Regions from separate parts of the Streptomyces flavofungini genome, predicted to be linked through region 2. Evidence: riboswitches for the same ligand, from Rfam matches in the RefSeq annotation. Region 2 holds a riboswitch; each other region holds the start of a gene.

Region 1 (4,205 bases), 2.3 Mb from region 2:
CGAGCCGGAACCAGGACGAAGGAGTTCGGGATGCGGGTGCGACGACTGGGCTGGGCAGGACTGGAGATCGAGGCGGACGGGCAACGGCTGCTGATCGACTACGTACGGGACCTCACCCCGCTGTTCACCGGGTGGAAGCCCGGCACGGGGCTCGTGGAGCCGACCGGGAGGGCCGACGCCGCGCTGGTCACCCACCTGCACCGCGACCACACCGACGCCTCCGCGCTCGCGGACGTGCTGACGCCGGGGGCGCCGGTGCTGCGACCGGCGCCCGGGTACGGCGACGAGGTGGACAACGTGACCACGCTGTCGGCCGAGCGTGAGCTGGCCCTGCACCGGCTGGCCACCGAGACCGTGGACGCCTGGTGCACCCGTGGTCTCGGGCCGTTCCGTGTCACCTCGGTCCCGGCCGTCGACGGACTGGGCGACCCACAGCTCAACTGGGTCGTGGAGGCCGACGGACAGCGGATCTTCCACGGCGGCGACACGATGTTCCACGGCTCGTGGTGGCTCATCGCGCGCCGGTTCAGCCCGTTCGACGCGGTGTTCCTGCCCGCCAACGGCCCCGTGGTCGACGCGCCGCACCTGCAGCCGCCGAGTCCGCTGCCCGCGGCGATGGACCCCGGGCAGGCGGCCGCGGCCGCGAAGATCCTCGACGCCCGACACGCGGTGCCCGTGCACTACGAGCCGGAGCAACCGGACAAGATCCCGGGCTATGTCGAGGTCACCGACCCGGAGGAGGAGTTCCGCGCGCACGCCGGGCGGCGCGCCCGCGTCCTGGCCGTGGGGGAGTGGCTGGACCTGGCCGACTGAGCCGGTGCCACGGCGTGACCCGGACGTCGAACGGCCGGCAGTCGGTCCCGGTGGGACGGGGATCCGGACCGCGGTCCATGCCCGTGCCGCCGAAGTGACCGGCCGGACGCGCCCTAGTAGGGCCCGTTGACGTTGTCGATGGAGCCGTAGCGGTCGGCTGCGTAGTTGCAGGCCGCGGTGATGTTGGCGACCGGGTCGAAGCTGTCCATCGACGTGCCGGGCAGGCGGTACGCGGCGAAGGTGGGGTCGATGACCTGCAGGAGGCCCTTGGACGGGGTGCCCGCGGCTGCGTTGGAGTCCCAGTTGTTGGTGGCCAGGGGGTTGCCGGAGGACTCGCGCATGATGTTGCGGTGGATGCCCTCGTAGGAGGCGGGGATGCCGTGCTGGGCCAGGATGTCGAGGGACTCCTTGATCCAGCCGTCGAGGTCGTTGGTGTACGACTTCTTCGCCGGGGCCACGGCGGGCTCGGCGGCGGACGCGTTGTCGCGCTCGGAGCGGTCGGCTCGCCCGCTGTCGGCGCCCGCCTTCTGCGCGGGCCCGGCCGCGCTCTTCCCGCCGAGGGTGAGCTTGAGGCCGGGGCGGATCATCGCGGGGTCGTCGCCCAGGGTGGCGCGGTTGTCCTCGTAGAGCTTCTTCCAGCCGCCGCTCAGGGAGTGCTCCCGGGCGATCTTGGAGAGGGAGTCACCCGCGACGACCACGTAGGTGGCGGGTGCGGCGGCGGGCTGGGCGACCGCGGCGGGCTGCGCGGCGGCCGCGTCGGTCGCGCCGAGTACGGGGAGCGCGAGCACGGCGCCGCCGGTGCCTGCGGCGGCGATGCCCCGGCTGAACGGGCTGGACTTGGGGCGACGGTGCTTTCCCTTTGCGGGCATGACACATTCCTCTCCGTCGCCTGCGAGGTGAGCTGTCGGGTTCGGACGGGAGATGTCCGGCCGCACGTGGGCGTGCGACTTCACCCCGAGCCGTTCCGGGATCCGGATCGGCGTCTTACCTGGGTCCCCCGCTCCTGCCGTGCGAAGTGAGTGTGTGGGTGGGGAGGGATTCCGGACAGCGGCAGGATTCGGCGTTCCATCCGGATGGACGGTGACGTTAAGCGAGAAAGCACGGACGGAACAAGGCCGGAAATCAACCAGGAAAAGAACGAGGTCCTCCCCTGGCGGCCGCAATGCCTCACGCCCTTTGATCCAATAGCCCAACTTTCTTTGCGCGGAACGGAAATGCGCTCCATGCTTCCGGGCGGCGCGCAGTCTTCGGCGTGACCCATTTCACTGGAACGAGCCCGGGCTGGAATGCGTCTGCGCGACGCGAGGGAGCGTGCTATTCCGTACGAGCGTCACTCAATGCGGGCAGCGCTTCACGTATGCCATGAATGAAGCGGAAAGTAGATTCTCCGAGCAAATTGGACAAAGTGTCGAGCCTTGCTCGATTGTGCGCTGCGCCGGGCGGGTCCGTGCGCTGCCCCGGGCGGTCTGCGCGCTGCCCCGGGCGGGTCTGGGTCTGCGAGGAGAACGGGCGCTTCAACGCGTCCATGAATGACTCTCGCGATGCGTGTCCGATGTGTGGAAACGGGCCGGGGCGGGAAGGCCACGTTCGTCGTCCACCCCGGACTCGGCCGACACCCCATCGACCGTTCCTGCCGGTGAAGAGCAGCGGATTCAATGCCTCCGCGCCGCTGGCCAGTTGAGAAAGTCACCTCACTCGACGGCGAGGAGAGTCGCCTTGCGGACCGGAATCGTCACGACGGCAGGGCCGGGCGCGGAACGCCTGGCCGCCCGCGCGGAGGAACTCGGCTTCGACAGTTTCTGGGTGTATGACTCACCGATGGTCCACGGCGACCCGTTCGTGAGTCTCGCGCTCTGTGCCTCGTCCACCCACCGGATCAGGCTCGGCATCGGCGTCACCTCACCGGCGCTGCGTGCCGCGCCCGCGGCGGCGGCGGCCGTCAGCAGCCTCAACGCCCTGGCCCCCGGCCGGATCGTCTGCGGGGTCGGCACCGGCAACACGGCACGCCGTACGCTCGGCATGCGGCCCACGAAGACGGCGGAGCTGGAGTCGTTCACGGCGGCCCTGCAGGACCTCACCGCGGGCCGCGAGTCGGACCACCGCGAAGGGACCCGGTCGAGCAGGGTGCGATTCCTGCACGTCGGGCCGTACGTCAATACCGAAGCTCCCGTGGAGTTCGTCGTGGCCGCGTTCGGACTGAAGGCCGCCGCGGTCGCCGGCCGACTGGGCGCGGGATTGATTTCCTTCGGGTTGCACGACGCCGCGGCCTGGTCCGCCCTCGGCCAGGCCCGGCGGTCGGCGGCGCAAGGCGCGGGCAGCGCCGAGAAGGCCCGCTCGTACCTCATGTCCTCCCTGCACGTCCTCGCCGACGGAGAGGACCGCTACGGCGATCCCGTCAAGGACTCGGTGGGGCACATCGCACTGAGCGCACTGATCCTCGGCGCGGAGAACCCCGACTTCCGCGCGACCCTCCCTCCGGAGGAGGCCGCGGCCGTCGACCGTCTTCTCCACCTGCGCGGCACCACCCCCACCGACCCCAGGCTCCACCAGGCGCTCTACCGCAACTACCTGGGTCGCATTTCCCCCGAGGACCGCGAGCTCATCGTGCCCTCCCTGGTGGACAAATTCGGCCTGGTCGGCACCAGGTCCGAGATCGCCGAACGGATCACCGCGCTGGAGAAAGCGGGGGTGGACGAACTCGTGATCCAGCCCGTCGTGGACCCGGAAACCGAAATGGCCGAGCTGGCAGGGCTGTTGGCCTGACGATTCTCACAGGTCTCACGGGTGCGACAGGCATTCATCCGCCCGAAAAGTGTTCCCGCGGAAGCTCGGACCTCGCGAGTACCTTCGCGACTTCCGGTTGGTTTCGGCGCGCTCTGCGGACGGGCCGACCGCAGAGTTACCTTCTCTTCGCCGGGCTCCGACCGGGCCGTGTTGCCCCTCATGCTGGACAACTCGGTTCCGGAACCCGGGAGATGACGTTTCTCGGTCCCCGCTCCCTGATCCCCAGTGCGCAATTGTCTCGCCCGGAATGGCTCGATTCTCGTTCGGAAAGGGGCGGCAAAGGGAGTACTGGTCAGGGGTGTGGATATCGCGTCATGCGCAGGTGGCCCGTCATGTGCGGTCGTGGAGTGTGAGCTGGTAGCCGTCGGGGTCGGCGAAGGTGAAGGTCCGCCCGAACGGGCCGTCGATCGGCGCGGAGACGATGGTGTGGCCGTCGGCGAGCAGGGCGTCGTGAATGGCCTGCGCGTCCGTGGCGTGGAGCCAGATCGCGGCGCCGATGCCGGGCCGGCCGGACGCGGCGACTCGCCCCTCGGTGACGCCGACAACGTCCTGCCGCAGTCCGAGCGCGGCAACACCTGGCACACCTGAGGCCCTGAGCCCGCCGCCTT
Region 2 (4,205 bases):
CGGCCTGGGGCTCCGCGACGTACATCCAGGCGATCTTGTGGCGGAGCTGGGTGAGCAGGGCGATCAGACTGGGGCTCGACGAGGCCTGTGTGAGCGTCTCGTGGAACCAGCCGTCGAGCGAGCGGAGGTCCTCGGAGCCGCCGCGCCGGGCGCGTTCCTTGCCGAGCCGGACGAGCCCGCGCAGGACCTTCAGATGGGCGTCGGTGCGGCGCTGGGCGGCGCGGGCGGCCGCCAGGGGCTCCAGGAGCGCGCGGATCTCCAGGAGGTCGGCGGCGTCCTGCTCGGTGGGCTCGGCGACGCAGGCGCCCGCGTGCCTGCGGGTGACGACGAAGCCCTCGGCCTCCAGCGTGCGCAGCGCCTCGCGCACGGGGACGCGGGAGACGCCGTAGCGGCGGGCGAGCAGTTCCTCGGTGAGGCGCGTGCCGCGTTCGTAGACACCGGAGACGATGTCGTCCCGGATGGCCGTGCATACCGAGTGCGCGGGAATGCGCATGACGGACCTCCGTTTAAATGCCCGCGAAACGCGTCGGCCGACGCGTCGAATGGCGCTCGTTCAACGACTCCATCGAGCCTGCCGCCATGAACTCTATTGCAGAAGGCCGGGTTTTCCGACGGGAGGGCGGAATCCATGGATATCTTTTGGCCAAAGGGGCGCACATGCACAGGAAAGCCCCGGCTCGGTGAGCCGGGGCTTTCCTACGTCCGGGAGGTTCCCCGGCATCAGGATTCAGACGTTGACGCCGTGCGAGCGGAGGTACGCCACGGGGTCGATGTCGGAGCCGTAGTCGGCGCCGGTGCGGGCCTCGAAGTGCAGGTGCGGGCCGCTGGAGTTGCCTGTCGAGCCGGAGAGGCCGATCTGCTGGCCCGGGGTGACCGCCTGGCCGACGGTGACGCTGAGGGACGACATGTGGCCGTACTGCGTGTACGTGCCGTCGTTGTGGCGGATCACGACGTTGTTGCCGTAGGCGCCGCCCCAGCCGGCCTCGACGACGGTGCCCGCGGCGACCGCCTGGACCTGGGTGCCGGACGCGGCGTGGAAGTCGACGCCGGTGTGGCTGCCGGAGGACCACATGGCGCCGCCGGTCTTGTAGCCGGTGGAGACGTAGCCGCCCTCGATCGGCGCGACGTAGGAGCCGAGGCGCTTGCGCTCGGCCTCGCGGGCGGCGCGCTCCTTGGCCTCGCGCTCCTTCTTGGCCTTCACCTTCGCGGCGGCCTCGGCCTTCCGCTTCGCCTCGGCGGCCTTGCGCTTGGCCTCGGCGGCCTGGGCGCGGGCCTCGGCCTCGGCCTTCTTCTGGGCGGCGGCCTCGGCGGCGGCGTGCTTCTGGGCCGCGGCCTGGGCGTCGACCTCGTCGGCCAGGGAGTCCCCGACGGAGACGGACTGGGTGAGGCCGGTGTGCGCGTACTCCGCGGAGCTGCCTTCGGCGGCGAGGGCCGGAGCGGCCAGGCCCGAGATGACCCCGGTGGTGGTGAGCGCGGCGACGCCCGCGGCGCTTGCGGTCGTGCGCGAGATGCGGCTCGGACGGCGGTGCTTGCCGGTCGGGCGGGTGAACGCCATGAAGCGGCTGATCCTTTCCTTCCTTCTCGCCTACCGGGTTAGCTGACGGGTTCGGAGCAGGAAGGTCTCCTACGGGCTCCTCGCCTCGCGGCAAGGGGTCCGATTCACCCCAGGGACGTGTGGGTCCCCGGCTCCCCTGGCTCGCGCCGTACGGGGACTCGGCGATGACTGTCCGGTGCCGCGGGCGCGGCTTACTGCCTGACGGACAGCCGGACCGACGCTAAACGTCTCATCTTTCAATCGACAAACGAATCAGGCCTTTTGTAGCGCACGCCACAGCGCAGACGAGCAACCTCCATGCCAATTCGGACATATGGCGGCATGCAGGGACCCCAGCGGCTTCCTGAGCCACTGGGGTCCCTGTTCTTACGAGGCATTGATGACGCTATGTCCGGCTTTACGACAGCGGCTCGCCGCCGCCGGTCCGGCACCGCCGGTTCACACCCCGTCCCCGCCGTCCGTCCCGGCAATCAGCCGGTGACCACCGTCACTTCACCGATGCCGAGCGCCTTGACGGGCTCCTCGATCTGCGCGGCGTCGCCCACGAGGACCGTCACCAGGCGGTCCTCCGGGAAGGCGCTCACGACGGCCGCGGTGGCCTCCACGGTGCCCGTCTGCGCCAACTGGCGGTACAGGTGGGCCTGGAAGTCGTCCGGCAGGTTCTGCTCGACCTGGTCGGCGAGGGTGGCGGCGACGGCCGCCGCCGTCTCGTACTTCAGCGGGGCGACGCCGACGAGGTTCTGCACGGCGACATCGCGCTCGGGGTCCGTCAGGCCCTCCGCGGCGAGTGTGCGCAGGACCTTCCACAGGTCGTCGAGGGCCGGGCCCGTGTTGGGGGTGTCCACGGAGCCGCTGATGGCGAGCATCGCGGCGCCCGTTCCGTCCGGGGCGGAGCGCAGGACCTGGGCGAAGGCGCGCACTCCGTAGGTGTAGCCCTTCTCCTCGCGCAGGACGCGGTCCAGGCGCGAGGTGAGGGTGCCGCCCAGGCAGTACGTGCCGAGGACCTGAGCGGCCCACACGCGGTCGTGCCGGTCCGGGCCCACCCGGCCGATGAGCAGCTGCGTCTGGACGGCGCCGGGGCGGTCCACGATGACGACGCGGCCCCGGTCGTCGGCGGTCACCGGGGGCACCGGGCGCGGCTCGGCCGCCCCGCCGGTCCAGGCGCCGAGGGTGTCGGCGAGGACGGCGTCCAGGTCGATGCCGGTGAGGTCGCCGACGATCACGGCGGTGGCCGTGGCGGGACGGACGTGCCTCTCGTAGAAGGCGCGTACGGCCGCCGAGTCGATGGCCGAGACCGTCTCCTCCGTGCCCTGGCGCGGCCGCGACATGCGCGCGGAGGCCGGGAAGAGCTCCTTGGAGAGTTCCTTGGCGGCGCGGCGTGCCGGGTTGGCGGCCTCGTGCGGGATCTCGTCCAGGCGGTTGCGGACCAGGCGCTCGACCTCGCTGTCGGCGAACGCGGGCGCCCGCAGGGCGTCGGCGAGCAGGCCGAGCGCCTTGGGCAGCCGGGAGACGGGCACTTCCAGGGAGACCCGGACACCGGGGTGGTCCGCGTGCGCGTCGAGGGTGGCACCACAGCGGTCGAGCTCGGCGGCGAACTCCTCGGCGGAGTGCTTGTCGGTGCCTTCGGAGAAGGCCCTCGCCATGATCGTGGCGACGCCGTCCAGGCCCTTCGGCTCGGCGTCCAAGGGGGCGTCGAGGTGGATCTCCACGGCGACGAGCTGCTGGCCGGGGCGGTCGCAGCGCAGCACGGTCAGGCCGTTGCCGAGCGCGCCGCGCTCGGGGGCGGGGAAGGCCCAGGGCCTGGCGCTGCCCGCCTGGGGCTGCGGGTGGAACTGCATCGTTGCGGCCTCGGTCACTTCGCCGTCTCCTCGTCTTCCTCGTCGGTGCCGGCGGCGCCTTCGGGGCCGGTGTCGTCCGCGTCCTGGGGAGCGATGGGTTCGTACACGAGCACCGCGCGGTTGTCGGGGCGCAGGCGGGCCTTGGCGACCTCCTGGACCTCCTCGGCGGTGATGTCGAGGACGCGCTGGACGGCGGTGAGGGCGAGCTGGGGGTCGCCGAACAGGACGGCGTACCGGCACAGTTCGTCGGCGCGGCCCGCGACCGTGCCCAGCCGGTCCAGCCACTCGCGCTCCAACTGGGCCTGGGCGCGCTCCATCTCCTCCGGCGTGGGGCCCTCCGCGGCGAACCGGGCCAGCTCCTCGTCGACGGCGGCCTCGATGACGGGGACCTCCACGTCGCCGGACGTCTTCACGTCGAGCCAGCCGAGGGAGGGCGCGCCGGCGAGGCGCAGCAGCCCGAAGCCGGCGGTGACCGCGGTGCGGTCACGGCGCACGAGGCGGTTGTACAGGCGCGAGGACTCGCCGCTGCCGAGGACCGTGAGCGCCAGGTCGGCCGCGTCGCACGCGCGCGTGCCGTCCTCCGGGAGGCGGTAGGCGGCCATCAGGGCGCGCGCGGGGACCTCCTCCTCGACGACCTCGCGCAGCTCCTTGCCGATGCGCTCGGGCAGCGAGCCGTCGCGCGGGGGCTGCTTGCCGTCGTGCGAGGGGATGGAGCCGAAGTACTTCTCGACCCAGGCGAGCGTCTGCTCGGGGTCGATGTCGCCGACGACCGAGAGGACCGCGTTGTTGGGCGCGTAGTACGTACGGAAGAA
Region 3 (4,205 bases), 2.6 Mb from region 2:
CAGGTCGCGCCCGTCCCCGCTCCCGCTCCCGCCCCCGCAAGGCACGCCGCCCCCAGCCGACCGTCGCCCCCGTCGGCCCCACCCGCACCCTGCCCCGCGAGCGGGCCCTCGTCCGCGCGCTGCCCCCGCTCCTCCTCGTCGCCGGGATCTGCTTCGACATGATCACGCCGCCCGAGTTCACCGCGTCCCCGCTGTTCGCCGCGGCACCCCTGATCACCGCCCCGTTCTTCCGGCTGCGGACCACCGTCGCGGTCGCCGCCGTGTCCTGTGCCGCCGTGCTCGTGCTGCGCCTGAGCGACCGCGTCGGCGGCACCGACGTAGAGGTCACCACCGAGTTCCTGACGATGCTGACCGTCGGCGCGCTGGCCGTCGTCATCAACCGGGTCGTCCGCCGCGGCGACGCCCGCCTGGCCTCCGCCCGCTCCATCGCCGAGGCCGCCCAGCGCGCGGTCCTGCCGCAGCCCGACCCGCGGATCGGCGGCCTGGACATCGCCGCGCGGTACGAGGCCGCGGAGGCGGACGCGTTCATCGGCGGGGACCTGTACGCGGTGCAGGACACCCCGCACGGGGTGCGGCTCGTCGTCGGTGACGTACGGGGCAAGGGGATGGGCGCGGTGGCCGCCGTCGCCGTCGTCATCGGCGCCTTCCGGGAGGCCGCCGAGCAGGAGGCCACGCTGGAGGCGGTGGCGCAGCGTCTGGAGCGTGCCCTCGCGCGGGAGGGGATGCGGCGCGACGGGCTCGACGCCTTCGAGGGGTTCACCACGGCGGTCCTCGTGGAGATCCCGCGCGGCGACGAGGGCACCGTACGGATCCTCAACCGCGGCCACCCCGAGCCGCTGATGCTGTGCGCCGACGGGCGGCTGTGCGTGCTCTCGCCGTCCGAGCCCGCGCTGCCGCTCGGCATGGGCGAACTCGGCACCTGGCCGGACCGCGCGGACCGGAGTCCGTTCCCGCCGGGGGCCACACTGCTGCTCTACACCGACGGGCTCTCCGAGGCCCGGGACCAGGACGGCGAGTTCTACGTCCCCGCCGCCCGGCTCGGCGGCCGGATCTTCCCGGGCCCCGCGGGCCCCGACTCGCTGCTCGCGACCCTCGTCGAGGAGGTCCGCCGCCACACCGGGGGCGGCGCCACCGACGACCTGGCGATGCTCGCCGTACGCCGCCCGGTGACGGTCGGTGACTGAAGGGCACCCCAGCGCAGCGCGATTGACGTGATGTCAGCAAGCCGTGGAGATCCAGAACGCTGCGGTGCGTCATGGCCTCCGCGCAACTCGCCCTACTCCAGCCGCTGATGTCCCTTGTGTTCGTAGCGTAAGCGTTAACGATCAGTCGGAACGGCTTGGAATACGGCACCGCTGTCTATTAACGTTCGATAACGCAGCGCGGTCGTCCCAGCCGACACTCCAGTCGGCTCCGTGCGCACGCGCCTAATCCCGCAAGGGAGCCGGGGAACCACCACATTGGGGTGAATCGGGCACGCACCATGCCCGTAGGAGACCTTCCTGCTCCGAACCCGTCAGCTAACCCGGTAGGCGAGAAGGAAGGAAAGGAGTGCGCCCCAGTGGCGTCCAACCGGCCTGCCCCCGAAGCGCTCTACGTACCGAACGACTCCGCCGAAGGACCTGACGGTTCCCCGGGGTTCGCCGCGTACGCCCCCCAGGAGTCGTGGGAGGAGTGGAACCCCACCGCGGAGTCCATCCGCCCCGTGCGCGGCCGGCACCGGGTCCACAAGAAGGGCGGCGGCGGACTCGCGCGCAGCTCCACCGTCCTCGGCGTCGGCGTCATCGCGGCCGTGGGCGCGGGCGGCATCGCCACCGCGCAGGGCGGCAAGCCGCCGGTCTCCATCGCCATGCCGGACATGTCGGCGGTCACCGACCAGCTCCCCGAGGCCAAGTCCCTGCCGGGCGTGGGCTCCCTGATAGCCGACGACTCCGACGGCGGCGCCGACACCTCCACCGTCGCGGCCCCGCTCAGCTCCGCGGGCGTCACCACCGCCGACGCCGAACGCGGCACCACCGGCGCGGGCGAGGCCCTGCGCGCCCGCATCATGCAGCAGGCCGAGAACCAGCAGCACCAGGCGGACGACGCCCAGCGCATCGCGGCCGAGGACGCCGCCGTGAAGAAGGCCGCCGAGCAGGCCGCGGCCCAGCAGGACAAGGCGCAGGCGGCCGCGAAGGCCAAGGCCGCCGAGGAGAAGCGCAAGAAGGAAGAGGCCGCGCGCAAGAAGGCCGAGGCGGAGCGCCTCGCCAAGCTCGCCAAGAGCTTCTCGCTGCCCACCTCCTCGTACACCCTCACCTCGCACTTCGGCGACTCCGGTTCCATGTGGTCCTCCGGCCAGCACACCGGCCTTGACTTCGCCGCCCCCACCGGCACGCCCCTCAAGGCCGTGCACACGGGCACCATCAAGTCGGCCGGCTGGTCGGGTTCGTACGGCTACCGCACGGTGCTCGAACTCAAGGACGGCACCGAGATCTGGTACTGCCACCAGTCCTCGATGAGCGTCAGCGTCGGCCAGAAGGTCACCACGGGCGAGGTCATCGGCCGCGTCGGCGCGACCGGCAACGTCACCGGGCCGCACCTCCACATGGAGGTCCACACCAGCGGCGGCGCCAACATCGACCCGCTCGCCTGGCTGCAGGGCAAGGGCCTCAACCCGTAACACCCCACCGGCTCCGGCGGTCCTGGCGACGACCCCCCGACGCCAGGGCTGCCGGTCGGTGTCCGCGCGGGCCGCACCCGGCCCCCGGAACCGTGCCGCAGATTTCCGTGAGCCACACACGGAATTCGTTCCCCGGTACGGATGTTGAGCCCCTTATGACCACACTCCGCCCCCTGGGCTCCTCCGACCTCGAAGTCTTCCCCCTCGCCCTCGGCGGCAACGTCTTCGGCTGGACCGCGGACGAGGCGCAGTCCTTCGCCGTCCTCGACGCCTACACGGCCGCGGGCGGCAACTTCGTCGACACCGCCGACGTCTACTCGGCCTGGGCGCCCGGCAACAAGGGCGGCGAGTCCGAGACCGTCCTCGGCCGCTGGCTCGCCGCGCGCGGCAACCGCTCCGACGTCGTCATCGCCACCAAGGTCGGCGCCCACCCCGACTACCAGGGCCTCGCGGCGAACACCATCAAGTCCGGCGTCGAGGAGTCGCTGCGCCGCCTCGGCACCGACTACATCGACCTCTACTACACCCACTACGACGACCCGTCCGTGCCGGTCGAGGAGTTCCTCACCGCCCTCGACGAACTGGTGCGCTCCGGCAAGGTCCGGGCGATCGCCGCGTCCAACATCAGCGCCGAACGCCTCCAGGAGTCCCTGGACTTCTCCGACCGCGAGGGCCTGGTGCGCTACGTCGCGCTCCAGCCGCACTACAACCTGGTCTCCCGCGACACCTACGAGGGCCCCCTCCAGGAGGTCGCGTCCCGCTCCGGCCTCGCCGCCATCCCGTACTACTCGCTCGCCTCCGGCTTCCTGACCGGCAAGTACCGCCCCGGCGCCGAGGTCGACAGCGCGCGGGCGGGCAGCGCGGGCGCGCACCTGGAGACCGAGCGCGGGCAGCGCGTCCTCGCCGCCCTCGACGCGATAGCCGAGGAGCGCGGCGCCCAGCACGCGACGGTCGCCCTGGCCTGGCTCGCCGCCCAGCCCACGGTGGCGGCGCCGCTCGCCTCCGCGCGCACGGTCGACCAGCTCCCCGCGCTCCTCGACGTCGCCGACCTCGACCTGACCGAGGACGAGGTGGCCCGCCTCACCGCCGCGTCGGCGTGAGCGGCCCCGGCGCGCGCCGGGTCGTGCGTCAGGTGCGGTAGGGGTTGTACGAGGGGTAGGCGGGGCCGTGCGCGAGGTTCGGTGACGCGTGCGGGGCGGGGGGTGCGGCGCGGGGGTGGTGCGGGGGGCCGTACGCCGGGTACGGCAGGTGCGGGGGGCCGTAGGCCGTGTACGGCAGCGGCACCACGACCGGTGCCATCACCCGTGCCGCGTACGCCAGCGCCGGGCGGACCACCTCGCGGCGCTCCCACAGCGCGTCCAGCAGCTCCCGCTCCCGGACGGCGAAGTCGGCGCGGGCCCGGCCCCGGCCGGCCCGGTGCCGCAGCACCGCGAGGGTCGTCGCGTACGTCTCGTACGCGACGACGGTCCGCCCGCCCGGCCTGCCCAGGTGGTGCGTGGCGTAGTCGCGGGCGAGGTCCCGCGCGGACATCGAGCCGAGGGCGAAC

Evidence for each region. A riboswitch is a leader RNA that binds a small molecule or an ion and turns the genes downstream of it on or off. The one in region 2 is predicted to bind cyclic di-AMP.
Region 1: linked by a shared signal. The riboswitch ahead of QUY26_RS00460 (LysM peptidoglycan-binding domain-containing protein) and the one ahead of QUY26_RS09215 (M23 family metallopeptidase) in region 2 are both predicted to bind cyclic di-AMP.
Region 3: linked by a shared signal. The riboswitch ahead of QUY26_RS20960 (M23 family metallopeptidase) and the one ahead of QUY26_RS09215 (M23 family metallopeptidase) in region 2 are both predicted to bind cyclic di-AMP.

What each region holds. Positions count from the first base shown of each region.
Region 1 is NZ_CP128846.1:91,338-95,542, reverse strand. It holds gene QUY26_RS00465 (MBL fold metallo-hydrolase) at 31-813, shown strand; gene QUY26_RS00460 (LysM peptidoglycan-binding domain-containing protein) at 927-1,682, opposite strand; cyclic di-AMP (ydaO/yuaA leader) riboswitch at 1,685-1,845, opposite strand; gene QUY26_RS00455 (LLM class flavin-dependent oxidoreductase) at 2,530-3,576, shown strand; partial or broken gene QUY26_RS00450 (VOC family protein) at 3,928-4,164, opposite strand.
Region 2 is NZ_CP128846.1:2,374,592-2,378,796, forward strand. It holds gene QUY26_RS09210 (GntR family transcriptional regulator) at 1-493, opposite strand, end outside; gene QUY26_RS09215 (M23 family metallopeptidase) at 728-1,555, opposite strand; cyclic di-AMP (ydaO/yuaA leader) riboswitch at 1,569-1,729, opposite strand; gene QUY26_RS09220 (M16 family metallopeptidase) at 2,026-3,411, opposite strand; gene QUY26_RS09225 (M16 family metallopeptidase) at 3,408-4,205, opposite strand, start outside.
Region 3 is NZ_CP128846.1:4,969,633-4,973,837, forward strand. It holds gene QUY26_RS20955 (PP2C family protein-serine/threonine phosphatase) at 159-1,184, shown strand; cyclic di-AMP (ydaO/yuaA leader) riboswitch at 1,415-1,550, shown strand; gene QUY26_RS20960 (M23 family metallopeptidase) at 1,562-2,659, shown strand; gene QUY26_RS20965 (aldo/keto reductase) at 2,815-3,759, shown strand; gene QUY26_RS20970 (PrsW family intramembrane metalloprotease) at 3,788-4,205, opposite strand, start outside.